DNA from 4 places in the Paenibacillus sp. IHB B 3415 genome. Region 1 is predicted to be linked to each of the others. Evidence: predicted binding sites of a transcription regulator. Region 1 holds the regulator's gene; each other region holds the start of a gene.
What was found. Region 1 encodes Rex, which represses fermentation and respiration genes when NADH is low (regulators of the CRP and FNR family bind a similar motif). Its sites were predicted from a motif close to TTGTGAAATATTTCACAA; they were not measured.
Positions count from the first base shown of each region.

Region 2: adhE (bifunctional acetaldehyde-CoA/alcohol dehydrogenase) is a predicted target of Rex. The motif match lies at 1,385-1,402, and genes of this name have one in related genera.
Region 3: QW71_RS02895 (cytochrome ubiquinol oxidase subunit I) is a predicted target of Rex. The motif match lies at 1,177-1,194, and genes of this name have one in related genera.
Region 4: QW71_RS10320 (DUF1641 domain-containing protein) is a predicted target of Rex. The motif match lies at 1,908-1,925, and genes of this name have one in related genera.

Region 1 covers NZ_JUEI01000098.1:6,433-9,588, forward strand. The annotation lists gene dinG (ATP-dependent DNA helicase DinG) at 1-922, shown strand, start outside; gene QW71_RS31190 (redox-sensing transcriptional repressor Rex) at 1,074-1,727, shown strand; gene QW71_RS31195 (amidohydrolase) at 1,714-3,015, shown strand; gene QW71_RS31200 (DUF5590 domain-containing protein) at 3,042-3,156, shown strand, end outside.
Region 2 covers NZ_JUEI01000013.1:83,407-86,562, reverse strand. The annotation lists gene adhE (bifunctional acetaldehyde-CoA/alcohol dehydrogenase) at 1-1,309, opposite strand, end outside; gene QW71_RS07245 (ABC transporter substrate-binding protein) at 1,752-3,156, opposite strand, start outside.
Region 3 covers NZ_JUEI01000005.1:60,834-63,989, reverse strand. The annotation lists gene QW71_RS36820 (sensor histidine kinase) at 1-468, shown strand, start outside; gene QW71_RS02900 (response regulator transcription factor) at 465-1,121, shown strand; gene QW71_RS02895 (cytochrome ubiquinol oxidase subunit I) at 1,395-2,747, shown strand; gene QW71_RS02890 (cytochrome d ubiquinol oxidase subunit II) at 2,744-3,156, shown strand, end outside.
Region 4 covers NZ_JUEI01000019.1:21,231-24,386, forward strand. The annotation lists gene QW71_RS10315 (NAD(P)/FAD-dependent oxidoreductase) at 172-1,350, opposite strand; gene QW71_RS10320 (DUF1641 domain-containing protein) at 1,391-1,828, opposite strand; gene QW71_RS10325 (nitroreductase family protein) at 2,154-2,771, shown strand; gene QW71_RS10330 (hypothetical protein) at 2,890-3,156, opposite strand, start outside.

The sequences.
Region 1 (3,156 bases):
CGACGAGAATATCGTCTACTGGCTGGAGGGGAGCGGCAATTACCGCGGCAAATCGCTGCAGATGTATGCCGTTCCGGTGGATGTGAGCACCCAGCTCAGGGAGCTGTTCTTCGACAAGAAGAAGAGTATCATCCTGACCTCGGCCACCTTGTCTGTGGATAAGTCATTCCAGTTCATGATAGATAATCTCGGTCTTGGTGAGGCTGCAGAGCAGGGCCGTCTGATGACAGCCCTGCTTCCGTCGCCGTTCAAATACCGTGAGCAGGCACTGCTTGTCATTCCCCGTGATTTCCCGAGTGTCAAGGGAAGCATTGGGGATGCCCGCTTTGTGGATACACTGGTCCATTCTCTGGCAGAAACTGCCGTGGCTACCCGCGGGCGGATGCTTGTGCTCTTCACCTCCTACAAGATGCTGCGCCAGGTCTATGATCCGCTGAAGGAGGCCCTGGCTTCGCAGGATATCGCGGTGCTTGGACAGGGCGTAGAAGGCGGCAGCCGGAGCAAGCTGATCCGGCGGTTCCAGGACAGTTCGGCGTCTGTCTTGCTGGGTACGAGCAGCTTCTGGGAAGGTGTAGATATTCCCGGGGAAGCTTTGACCTGTCTGGCCATTGTCAGACTTCCGTTCCAGCCGCCTAATCATCCGCTGGCTGAAGCGAAGTCGGAGCTGCTCCAGGCACAGAAGAAGAATCCGTTCATGAAGCTGTCCGTCCCGCAGGCCGTAATCCGCTTCAAGCAAGGCTTCGGGCGGCTGGTCCGCACCGCGCAGGACCGCGGAATCGTTATTGTATATGATACCAGGGTAATCGAATCTTATTATGGGAAGTATTTCCTGTATTCGCTGCCCGGTCCCAAGATGGAGCATATGCTGACGGATCAGATCGTTCCGCGGATTGCAGAATGGCTTGAAGATGGCGGGGTTTAATAATCCGTCGCCGGTTGATATTATGTATAAGTAATTATTGTTCTGAAGTCCCGCGCTCCACGGCTGCTGCCCACCGGGCAGTCCCGGAGCACGGTTCCTATAACCGGCTTATCACGAAGCATATGCTATCAAACTTTTAGGAGGAGAAAACATGAAATCGGATAAAATATCGGAGGCCGTCGTTCGCAGACTCCCAGTGTACCTGCGTTTCCTGAACGATCTCCAAAAACGTGAAATCTCAACAGTTTCTTCTCAGGAGCTGGGACAGAAGCTTGATCTCAACCCCGCCCAGATCCGCAAGGACCTGGCTTATTTTGGTGATTTCGGCAGAAAGGGCATTGGTTATGATGTCTCTTATCTGATCGAGAAGATCCGACATATTCTTAAGCTGGACCAGCAGATTAATGTAGCTCTGGTAGGTGCAGGTAATCTCGGCCACGCCTTGTCGAATTACAATGCCTACTTGAAGGATACGATGAAGATTACAGCTGTATTTGATGCTTATGAGCCTAAGGTAGGCCAGCAGATCAACTCGCTGACTGTTCAGCCGATGAGTGAGCTGGGGGATACCATCCGTGCACAGGGCATCCGCATCGGGATTATTACCGTTCCGGACAGTGAAGCACAGAACGTTGCTGACATTCTGGTAGATTCGGGCATTGAGGCGATCCTGAATTTTGCCCCTGTAATTCTTAAGACTCCGGCTAATATCCGGATTCATGCCGCCGATTTCACTACGGATTTGCAGAGTCTGGCGTATTATTTGCATGACGGAAAGGACGAAGCTGAAGATGAGCAGCAATAAAACCATTATTAAAGACGGCCGTTTTCTGGTACCTGGCAGTGATAAGCCGGTGCTGAGCGGTTATATGACCATCGAAAATGATCTGATTACTTACATAGGTGAAGCGAAGCCTGTAATTGAAGAGGGCGCAGAGGTTATTGACGGCAGCCGTCTGCTGTTCATGCCCGGCCTGGTCAACACCCACGGCCATGCGGCGATGTCGCTGCTGCGCGGCTACGGCGATGATATGGTGCTGCAGGCTTGGCTGCAGGAAAAAATGTGGCCGATGGAAGAGAAATTCACCGGTGAAGATGTGTACTGGGGAACCTCTTTGTCTGTTCTTGAGATGCTGAAGGGCGGCACTACGACCTTCCTCGATATGTATGATCATATGGACCGGGTTGCTGAGGTTACAGAGCAGTCAGGCATCCGTGCAGTACTTATGCGCGGTGTTATTGGCCTGTGTCCGGAAGAGGTGCAGAATCACAAGCTGGCTGAGGCGATTGCTTTTGCCCGGAACTGGCATGGCAAGGCTGACGGCAGAATTACTGCGATGCTCTCGCCGCATGCGCCTTACACCTGTCCTCCGGAGTTTTTCATGAAGTTTGTCCAGGCGGCTCATGATCTTGATCTGCCGATGCACACGCATATGTCCGAAACGCGTCATGAAGTGGAGCAGAATGTGGCCGATTACGGCCTGCGTCCGGTCGCTCATCTGGAGAAGCTGGGAATGTTCACCCGGCCGTCCCTGATCGCCCACGGTGTTCATCTGAACGATGAAGAGATTGAGATTCTGGCCCGCCACAATGTTGGCGTATCCCATAATCCCGGCAGCAACCTGAAGCTGGCCAGCGGAGTAGCCCGTGTTCCTGAGCTGCTTAGAGCAGGAGTTAAGGTCTCCCTGGGTACGGACGGTGCGGCAAGCAACAACAACCTGGATATGTTCGAAGAAATGCGGCTGGCCGCGCTGATTCACAAAGGCGTAAGCGGTGATCCTACAGCAGTACCGGCTCCAGAGGCGCTGCTGATGGCGACCGAATATGGTGCACAGTCTATTTTCCTGAACCAGGTAGGCCGGCTTGCAGCAGGGATGAAGGCCGACTTCATCGCGATTGATATTGATCAGCCGCATTTGCTGCCGCATACCGATCTTTTGTCCCATGCGGTATATTCAGCCAGTGGCAAGGATGTGGAGCATGTCTGGGTGAACGGCAAACAGGTTGTGAAGCACGGACAATGCCTGACACTAGATGAAGAAGCCATCCGCCGCAAAGCGCAGGAAACGTTCGAGGGGCTGCTTAAACGGTAATACAGGTTATATGGAAAGGAAGCTGCATGTTGAAGAAGAGGAGAAAATGGCTTCCGTTGGGGATTTCCCTGGTTCTGCTCCTTCTGTTCGGACTAAGCCAGTTTTATGCCTACATTATGAAGGATCAGTGGAACGAGCGGA
Region 2 (3,156 bases), on a different contig from region 1:
AGTTGCGTCCATAAGATCCGCAGCCCAGTGTCAGGGAAGGGATATTAGTATTGTAGAGATCGCCGATTGCGCCGTGTGTGGATGGCGAGTTGACGAGAATACGTCCGGTTTGCAGACGGTTGGAGAACTTCATGATTACTTCTTCGTTGTTCGAGTGGATAGCCGAGCTGTGGCCCATGCCGCCAAATTCAACGATTTCAGCTGCGCGTTCGATACCCTGGTCTGCGTTCTTCACTTTGTAGCAAGCCAGAACCGGGCTCAGCTTCTCAGCGGACAGCGGATATTTAGTACCTACGCCTTCAAGTTCAGCTACCAGGATCTTCGTGCCGGCAGGAACCTGAATTCCGCACATTTCAGCGATCTTCACAGCGGATTGGCCGACGATGGCCGGGTTAACCGCACATTTTTCAACATTCATTGCGCCGCTTGTCAGCTTGGCAGCTTCTTCTTTGTTTACGAAGTAGCAGCCGTTCGCAATCATTTTCTTCTTCACTTGGTCAAAAATCGCTTCTTCAATGATAACCGCTTGCTCGGAAGCACAGATCATACCATTATCGAATGTTTTGGAAAGGATGATGTCTGTTACTGCCTGATCAATGTCAGCACTCTTCTCAATGAAAGCAGGAACGTTACCAGGACCTACGCCGAGTGCCGGTTTGCCGCAGCTGTAAGCCGCTTTAACCATTGCCGATCCGCCGGTTGCCAGAATCAGTGCAACGTCAGGATTGTTCATCAGTGCGTTTGTTTTGTCCATGGTCGGAAGTTCGATCCATTGGATGAAGTTCTCAGGAGCGCCAGCCTTCACACCTGCATCATGTAGAATTTTTGCGGCTGCAGCACTACACTCTTGCGCAGAAGGATGGAATCCGAATATAATAGGGTTACGTGTCTTAGCGGAAATCAAAGCTTTAAACATCGTGGTGGATGTTGGGTTGGTTACCGGTGTGATACCCATAATGATTCCGACAGGTTCAGCAATCTTCTGGAAGCTGTCATAAGCGTTATCCTCAATAACGCCTACTGTCTTGTCGTACTTAATTCCGTGCCAGATATATTCAGTTGAGAAGATGTTCTTCGTAATTTTGTCTTCATAGACACCGCGTCCTGTTTCTTCAACGGCCAGCTTAGCCAGGTACATATGTTTGTCGAGTCCGGCCAACGCCATTGCATGAACGATTGTGTTAGTTTGCTCTTGATCCAGTCCCATGAACGCTTCATGAGCTTTCTTTGCTTTATCCACCAAAGTCTGAATATATTCTTCAGCGGTGGTTTGTTTCACTTGGGCGGCGACTTCGTTTTTAACTGCCATCTCCCTCGTCCTCCTGTCAATTTTTAGGTTGTTTTTCTCTACACATTTATCTTATCATATCCTTTTCACCTTGTATAGTGAAATCTTTCACAAAGTATAAAGTTTTTTTTGATTTGTTTTCAAAGCGCTTTCATTCAATCATATTCTAGTCTATTTTCCATTTGTTGTGTGATAAATCGCTGAAATTTGTCCATTTTGCGAACGTCAGCCCTCTAGCCTCCCCTGCTTTTCATGAATCCAGCTCTTCAGCCTTGTTTTTTTCCAGAATAACGGTGCTATCTGATGTTCTTTCTAATCTTCGTCAACACTGCTCACCGGCCGCATTCTCTTACATAGAAGTATAAATATAAATCACGACAAGCAAAAAGGCAGGAGACCGGGTCTCCTGCCTTAGCGTTATAAATCCTCTACCAAGCATCGTAACGACTCATTCTGCAAGTGACTATTCCACTTTGATAGTATCGAAGAATTTCTCTTGTACAGTTTTGGCTGCAGCGTCGAGCTGGGCCTTGGAATCTGTACCATCCTTGGAGAATAGCTCCTGGATTACATTGGACATAGTTGCGTAGTAATCCTGAGTATTGTATTGTGCTTCAGGCTTACCATCCAGCAGCGCCATAATTTCCGGGCTGTATTGATAAACGATGTCGTACTTGTCATAGACAGCTTTGGTCTTCTTGCCGAAGTCGGAATCCGCAGCGTAGTAATCAAGGAGCGGCGGGATGTAGTATTTGCCGTCCGTTTTGCGCTGGCTGATAATCGCGTCAAGAGCTTCAAGGCCTTTGTCAGAGAAGTAATCGAAAGTAATATAGCGGAAGGCCATTTCCTGCTCGTCTTTGCTGGCGTTCGGATTGATAACCAGATAGTCACCGCCGAGTACACCGGTATGCTTGCCGCCTTTTTCAGCAGCTGGCATCGGGTAAGTAAGTACATCTTCAGGTTTGAGTCCGCCCTGGTTGAGCGCCTGCTCGATAACACCGTCAGATCCGGCCATTACCATAGCAGTACGTCCCTGCTGGAACGCGCCTACAGCATCGCCCCATCCAAGCGCCCAGTCCTGAGGAACAGCTTTGGCTTCCCATCTCAGCTTCTTATAGAAATCCAGCGCCTTCACACCGGCATCCGAATTGAATGTAGCTACAACCTTGCCGCCTTCAATCTTCTGGATTTCACCGCCTGCTTCGAACAGGAAGTTGGTCCAGTTCCAGCCTGCTTCGTTGCCTTTACCCATTGGAGCAATACCGGAGATCCCCTTCTTGGTATCCGCTACCCCTTTGGCGGTATTCAGCATATCATCCCAGGTCCAGTCCATTGGAGGGACGGCTACACCTTTTTCATCCAGCATCTTTTTATTGATCATCGTTGTGGTGACATAACCCTTTTGCGTTACGCCATACACTTTGCCGTCAATAATGAACTGGTTCTGCAGGACAGGGTTAATCTGATCCTTGAATTCATAGTTGTTCCACAGATCCGTAACATCAGCGACCCAGCCCTTCTCGACCAGGAATTTCGCTTCAGTCGCATAGGTGTTGAAGAAGGTAGGAGCTTCATTCGCCGCCATCTTCACACCGATTTCGCTTACATTGTACTGCCAGTCATCCTTCACAATCTCTACATTCGGATAGACCTCCTGGAACCGCTTGATCTTGTCATCCTCCTGTGCTCTTACCTCGGTAAGGTCAGGGGTAGGATAGTGAATTTTGATCGTTACTTTTCTCTGGGTGATATCATCTACCGGTGCTTCTGTCGGAGCCACTGTCTCCTCTGCTGCATTAGTAGCTGCTGGTGCAGGTGTCGCCTCTCCTCCATTTGCCGCCGGTTTGTTCCCGTTATTATTGCCGCCG
Region 3 (3,156 bases), on a different contig from region 1:
CGTAAAACAGTCCACGAGGTAAACCGGTATGTGCGCCAGGCCATAGCTGATTTAAAGTATGAGCCTATGGAAGATAAATCGATTTTATCTCATGAATCTATGGAGTCTAAGTTGAAAAAAATGGTAGTGGACACTCCTGTGCAATTTAGTGTGAATTGGTCGATACAGGAAAGTATGTTGTCCCCGAAAGAAAAAGTTGAACTGCTTGCCTGTGTTCGGGAGGCTGTCGTCAATATAGAGAAGCATTCAGGGGCTACACACGGCTGGATTGTGGGAGAAGGAGACCCGCACCGGTTCAAGGTTATGATTAAAGATGATGGACGGGGATTTGTAGACAACCTGTTTAAGGACCGTTTCGGATTAAATATCATGAAGGAAAGGGCGGAGGAGATGAATTGGAAAATGGAATTTCGTCGGGATCATTTGTACACTGCAGTAGAATTAACGAAAGAGGGTGAGGGCAAATGAGGCACACGCGTGTACTGGTTGTCGATGATCACATACATGCAAGGGAGGCTATCTGTGATATTTTGTCCCTTGACCCAAGCTTTGAAGTAGTTGGGGTGGTGAGTAATGGACAGGAAGCCATAGAATTCACCGCAGAGTGGCTGCCGGATTTGATCCTGATGGATATCCAGATGCCCGGAATGAACGGGCTTGAGGCTACACAGAAAATCAAACTGATGTTCCCCTATGTGAAAATTGTAATGATAACAGTGTCAGATGACCTGATTCATTTGCTGGAAGCTTTAAAGCGGGGTGCCCAAGGATATCTCTTGAAGAATCTTGCACCTTCAACCTGGATTGAATATTTGCACTCTATAGTCCATGAAGAAGCGCCTTTAAGCCGGGAGGTCGCGTATCAAATTCTGAAGGATGTCTCCTTATCTGCTGTCAAGGAACCGCAGGTAAACTTAACGGCCAGAGAGCAGGATATTTTGAATGGGGTAGCCACGGGCTGGACGAACAAAGAAATAGCTGAGAATTATGGAATTTCGGAATATACGGTGAAGAATCACCTTAAGAATATTCTGCAAAAGCTGCAGGTACAGAATCGCGTTCAGCTTACACGCTATGCACTGGAAAAAGGGCTTATTTCGGACGATTACAATCGTCTGTAGTAAGTCCTTTTTTATGGGTTTAAACAGAAACTCCGATAAGCGTGAAATATTTTTGAAGTGACATATGTCACAATTCATTCATAAAATAGCGTGTTTTCACAAAAAAGACGCACTATAGAAGAAAGTTAGACACATTGCCCCCCTCGTTTGGGCCATACAGAGTTTCGCTAAACTCTTTATACTTGTGAATTAAAGCACAGCAGAGTGAAGGAATAACAAAGCGCTTCTAGAATTTGCTGGGCTTCATTCGCAAAATTGAGGGGGGATGTATTCGTGATGATTGATACAGTGATGTGGAGTAAATGGCTAACAGGAATGACGTTAGCATTTCACACCATTTTTTCTACGATTGGTGTCGGTGTCCCATTGATGATAGCCATTGCCGAATTCGTCGGGATACGGAAGAAAGACCATCATTACACTCTGATGGCCAAAAGATGGTCACGCGGATTTATTATTTCAGTAGCTGTTGGCGTAGTGACCGGAACGGCGATTGCCTTGCAGCTTGCGCTTGTCTGGCCGAAGTTCATGCAGATCGGCGGGAACGTAATCGCCCTTCCCTTATTTATGGAGGTTTTCGCCTTCTTTTTTGAAGCCATTTTCTTGGGGATTTATTTGTACACCTGGGGGCGGTTTCGCAACCCGTATATTCACTTGCTGCTGACGATTCCCATTGTCGCCGGGGCAGGCATGTCCGCAGTATTCATCACGACGGTGAACGGATTTATGAATCAGCCCGGAGGCTTTGTAATGGAAGCCGGACAATTCACGGCAGTTAATCCGCTGGAGGTAATGCTCAATACGGCAACGCCTTCGAAGGTATTCCATGTCTTAACCTCTGCCTACTTGACTGGCGCTGCTTTGCTTGCGGGAATTGCGGCTTACACTATCCTGAGAAGGGGAGTCTCAGCCTACTCCAAGAAAGCCTTGAAGCTGATGATGACCGTTGTTGTGGCGTTCAGTCTGCTGACAAGCCTGGCCGGAGACATGTCAGCCAAGTTTCTGGCGGAGCATCAGCCGGAGAAGCTGGCGGCAGCAGAATGGCACTTCGAAACCGAACGCGGCGCAGACTTGATTCTGCTGGGCTGGCTTAATGCAGAGAACGAGATTCTGGGGGCGATTCACCTTCCGAAAGCGCTAAGCTTCCTGGCGTTTGGAGACTTTAGCGCTGAGGTCACGGGTCTTGAAGAGTTCCCGCCTGACGAACACCCGCCGCTTATTGTCCACTATTTGTTTGATTTTATGGTTCTAAGCGGAATGGTTATATTGGGGATTGGACTGCTGTACTTCCTCTTCCTGTTCTGGAAGAAACGAAATGAACTTAACAAGTGGCTGCTCAGATCCATTGTCTTTAGCACATTTCTGGCCTTCCTGGGCATTGAATTCGGCTGGTTCTATGCAGAGCTTGGCAGGCAGCCTTGGATTGTCCGTGGATATATGCGTGTAGAGGAAGCAGCCACAACATCGCCGAATGTGAGGATTCTCTTTTTCCTCTTCCTCCTTCTTTATGTTGTAATGGGGACTATGTGTGTCATTGTACTTAGACGGCTGTTCCACAATAATCCTCCAGAGGTCGAGCTGAACAAGCTGGCACAAGCATCTATAGAAAAAGGTGAGCAACTATGATCAGCTATGAGCTGGCAGGTATTTCAGTGCTTTGGATCTTTCTGTACGGATACTTAATTGTAGCGTCTATTGATTTCGGGGCCGGATTCTTTGCCTTATATGCCCGCTTGACGAAACAGGATCACCTGATTAACCGGCTGATCTCCCGCTACCTATCGCCAGTCTGGGAGATTACTAATGTATTCTTTGTCTTCTTCTTTGTGGGCATCATCGGATTTTTTCCCGACACGGCTTACTATTATGGCTCTGCGCTGCTTGTTCCCGGAAGCATCGCCGTGATTCTGCTGGCTGTACGCGGCTCCTTCTATGCTTTTCAGAACTATGGCTCGAAGCAGAACATTATATATCTGTTTTTATACGGGGCCACAGGTTTACTGATTCCGGCTTCTTTATCGGTGGCACTGACGCT
Region 4 (3,156 bases), on a different contig from region 1:
TACCTCATTCAGGATAAAGGGCCTTCCAGTAATTTACTATATAAATTCACACAGCTCTCCTTTCACAGTCTGAGTTCATGAAAAATCCCCCTCAACTGCCTGCTGGCGGTTGAAGGGGATGATCTGCCGCATGGAAGCGGCCTGCAATAGGTATAGATGGTTAGGAGAGAATTAATGGGCCAGACTGAACAACCCGTGAATATGGGTCAAATACCGGATATTGCTCGCTTCCTTCATCAGTGTTGCCGGCAGACCCTTCAGCGGTGTGGAATTGCCGCCGACAATCGCCACTCCGTCTCTGCGTCCCAGACTGGCAAGTGTCCCGGAATTCACCGGACTGAAAGTCTCGGAAGCTTTGTCATTCAGGTAAGCGTAAAGGTTATAGCCGATCAATTCACCCATCTGCCAGGCAATTTGTGCCGTTGGCGGATACGGACGGCCGTCCGGTGCGAACACAACCGCACTGTCACCGGCTACAAATACATTCTGGTGTGAAGTAGATTGCAGGAACTCATTCACGGTTGCGCGGCCGCGGTTCACTTCAAGCCCGGACTCGCCGATCAGCGGGTTACCCTGTACGCCGCCGGTCCAGACGAAGGTATTCGCCACAATCTGGCGGCCGTCCTTCAGATCAATGGTATTGCCTGCTACATTAGTAACAGGAAGACCTGTCAGGAACTGAACTCCCCGTTTCTCGAGGCTGGTTGTCGCGCGCTCAATCAGATGATCCGGCAGAACCGGAAGAATCTTCGGTCCGGCTTCTACGAGCAGCAGCTGGATTTCAGCCGGATTCACTCCATATTTCTTAGTCAGCTTGGGCAGTACGTCGGCAATTTCACCTACAAGCTCAACACCTGTCAAGCCGCCTCCGCCAATCAGGATGGTTGCATCGGCCGCGTTGCCGCTTTTGGCATATTCACGAATCCGGTCTTCAATATGTCCGTGAATCCGCAGTGCATCCGCCGCCGATTTCAGCACCATGCTGTACTGTTCAAGTCCCGGGATGCCGAAATAAGCCGTCGTGCTGCCCAGACCGACAACGAGAGCATCATAAGTCAGCATTACACCATCCGAGAGGATGATCTGCTTGTTCTCCACCGAGAACGAATTAACCTTGGCAATCTTCAGATCGATATCCTTACCGGCGAACAGCTTCGCAAGCGGCATGGCAACCGCCTGTTCCGAAGCACTTCCTGCTGCAAGGCGGTGTAGTTCGGTAATGATCTGGTGTGTTGGATACTGATTAACCACTGTAACTCTGGCTTCAGCTTTGCTCATATATTTGCGCACGGTTAGCGCACTCAATAAGCCGCCGTAACCTGCACCTAGAATAACTATGTGTTTTGACATCATATTTCCTCCGTCCTTACGATTAAGAATTGAACAATAATTACTTACCGGATTGGCGTTCGCCGCTGACCTGCAGGTATGCATTCATGAAACGGAGCACGTTCTGTACCTGCGGGTCCTTGATCATTTTCATCATGCCAAACAGGCTGATGGTTTCACTGCTTGCATCCGCGCGGTCTTTCGCTTCAATAACCGTAGCCGCCAGATTCTTGACAGAGCCTACCACAGGACCCGCCATCTCCTTGATTGCGCCTACCGTATCATTTTTCAGAACTTCATCCGTTGCAACCGACTGTACGAAATCGACTGATTTGGTTAATACATTCACCAGTTGGGTAATCTGCGGCAGCTGCTCCACCAGAAGGATCAGGGATTCCTGAACTTCCGGCTTCAGAAGCTGATTCAGCAAATCCTCTTGGGGAAGGCCTGCTGCGGGTATTTCTTGTTCAGAAGGGGTTTGGGTAATGGTTTCTGACATATCGAAGTCTCCTTTACAATGGCATTGCTGCTTAAAAGTATTCATCCACTGAAACTATGTGACTATTATAACATTCCGGTTGTAATAAATGTCACAATGTTTTTGGCTTTATAGCCTTATTTTGTGATTAAAATCACTTCTTTTCTCGCTTTTTCAAAATTTATCGACTATTTGAACTAAAATTCACAATTTAATGTTGTTTAATCATTGACGTATGCTTGTAGTTGTGATATTTTAAGCAAGTAACTTATTGTAAGTTTATTTATTAATATTAGCTATTGATTATTACTAACCAACATACATATCACAATGGAGGTCATTATTTATGAGTACTTTTTCAGAATTGGTTCAGTCCCGCAGATCGGCTATGAATTTCGTTGAAGGGGTAAAAATCCCTCAGAATGAGCTTGAGGAGATGTTCTCACTGGCACGCCTGGCTCCATCGGCCTTCAACCTGCAGCACGCCCACTACAAAGTCATCAGCGATGACACTGTGAAGGAAGAAATCCGTAAAGGTGCGTACGGCCAATACAAAATCCACACCGCATCGGCTGTCATCGTCGTACTGGGTGATAAAAATGCCTACCAGCAGGCTCCAGAAATCTATAGCGGACTTAAAATGCTGGGAGCCATGAGCGAAGAGGATTACGACCGCACCATTCAGTCTATTAATGATTCTTACACCGGAAAGGACGCTTTCCAGCGGGATGAAGCGATCCGCAATGCTTCCTTGTCGGCTATGCAGTTCATGCTGATTGCCAAGGACAAGGGCTGGGATACCTGCCCGATGATCGGTTTTGATCCGGAAGCGGTGAATGCTACCCTCGGGCTCAGCGACAACTTCGTTCCGGTAATGCTGATTACGATCGGCAAAGACAACAAACACAAGATTAGACCGCGCGGCTACCGCAAGCCGGTTAATGAGTTCGTAGAATTTATCTGAGCCTAAACCGGGTCCAGAGAAATCCCTATTTAATAGTTGACAGCAAAAAGGTCTTCCGGCAGCTTAACCGGAAGACCTTTTTGCTGTGATTTTATAAGATAAAGCTTCAGCCTGATGATTATTTGGCATAATGCAATATAGCCGCTGCCGCGCGTTCCCGCCGCTCCGCATCCGGACTGTGCAGGGCAGCCTTCAGAACAGCCAGCGCCTCAGCTATTGTGGCTTCATCCACACGGGCTGGAGAATGAGCAGCTTCCACATCGCCTGCCGAAGAATCTGCAAGCCACAAATCCATTCTTGCTGCAGGCAGCACTCCTGAATAGCGGGTAACTTCCTGATCCGAAGCAAGCAGTGCTTGTACTGCAGAATTCACAGCTGTACGGGG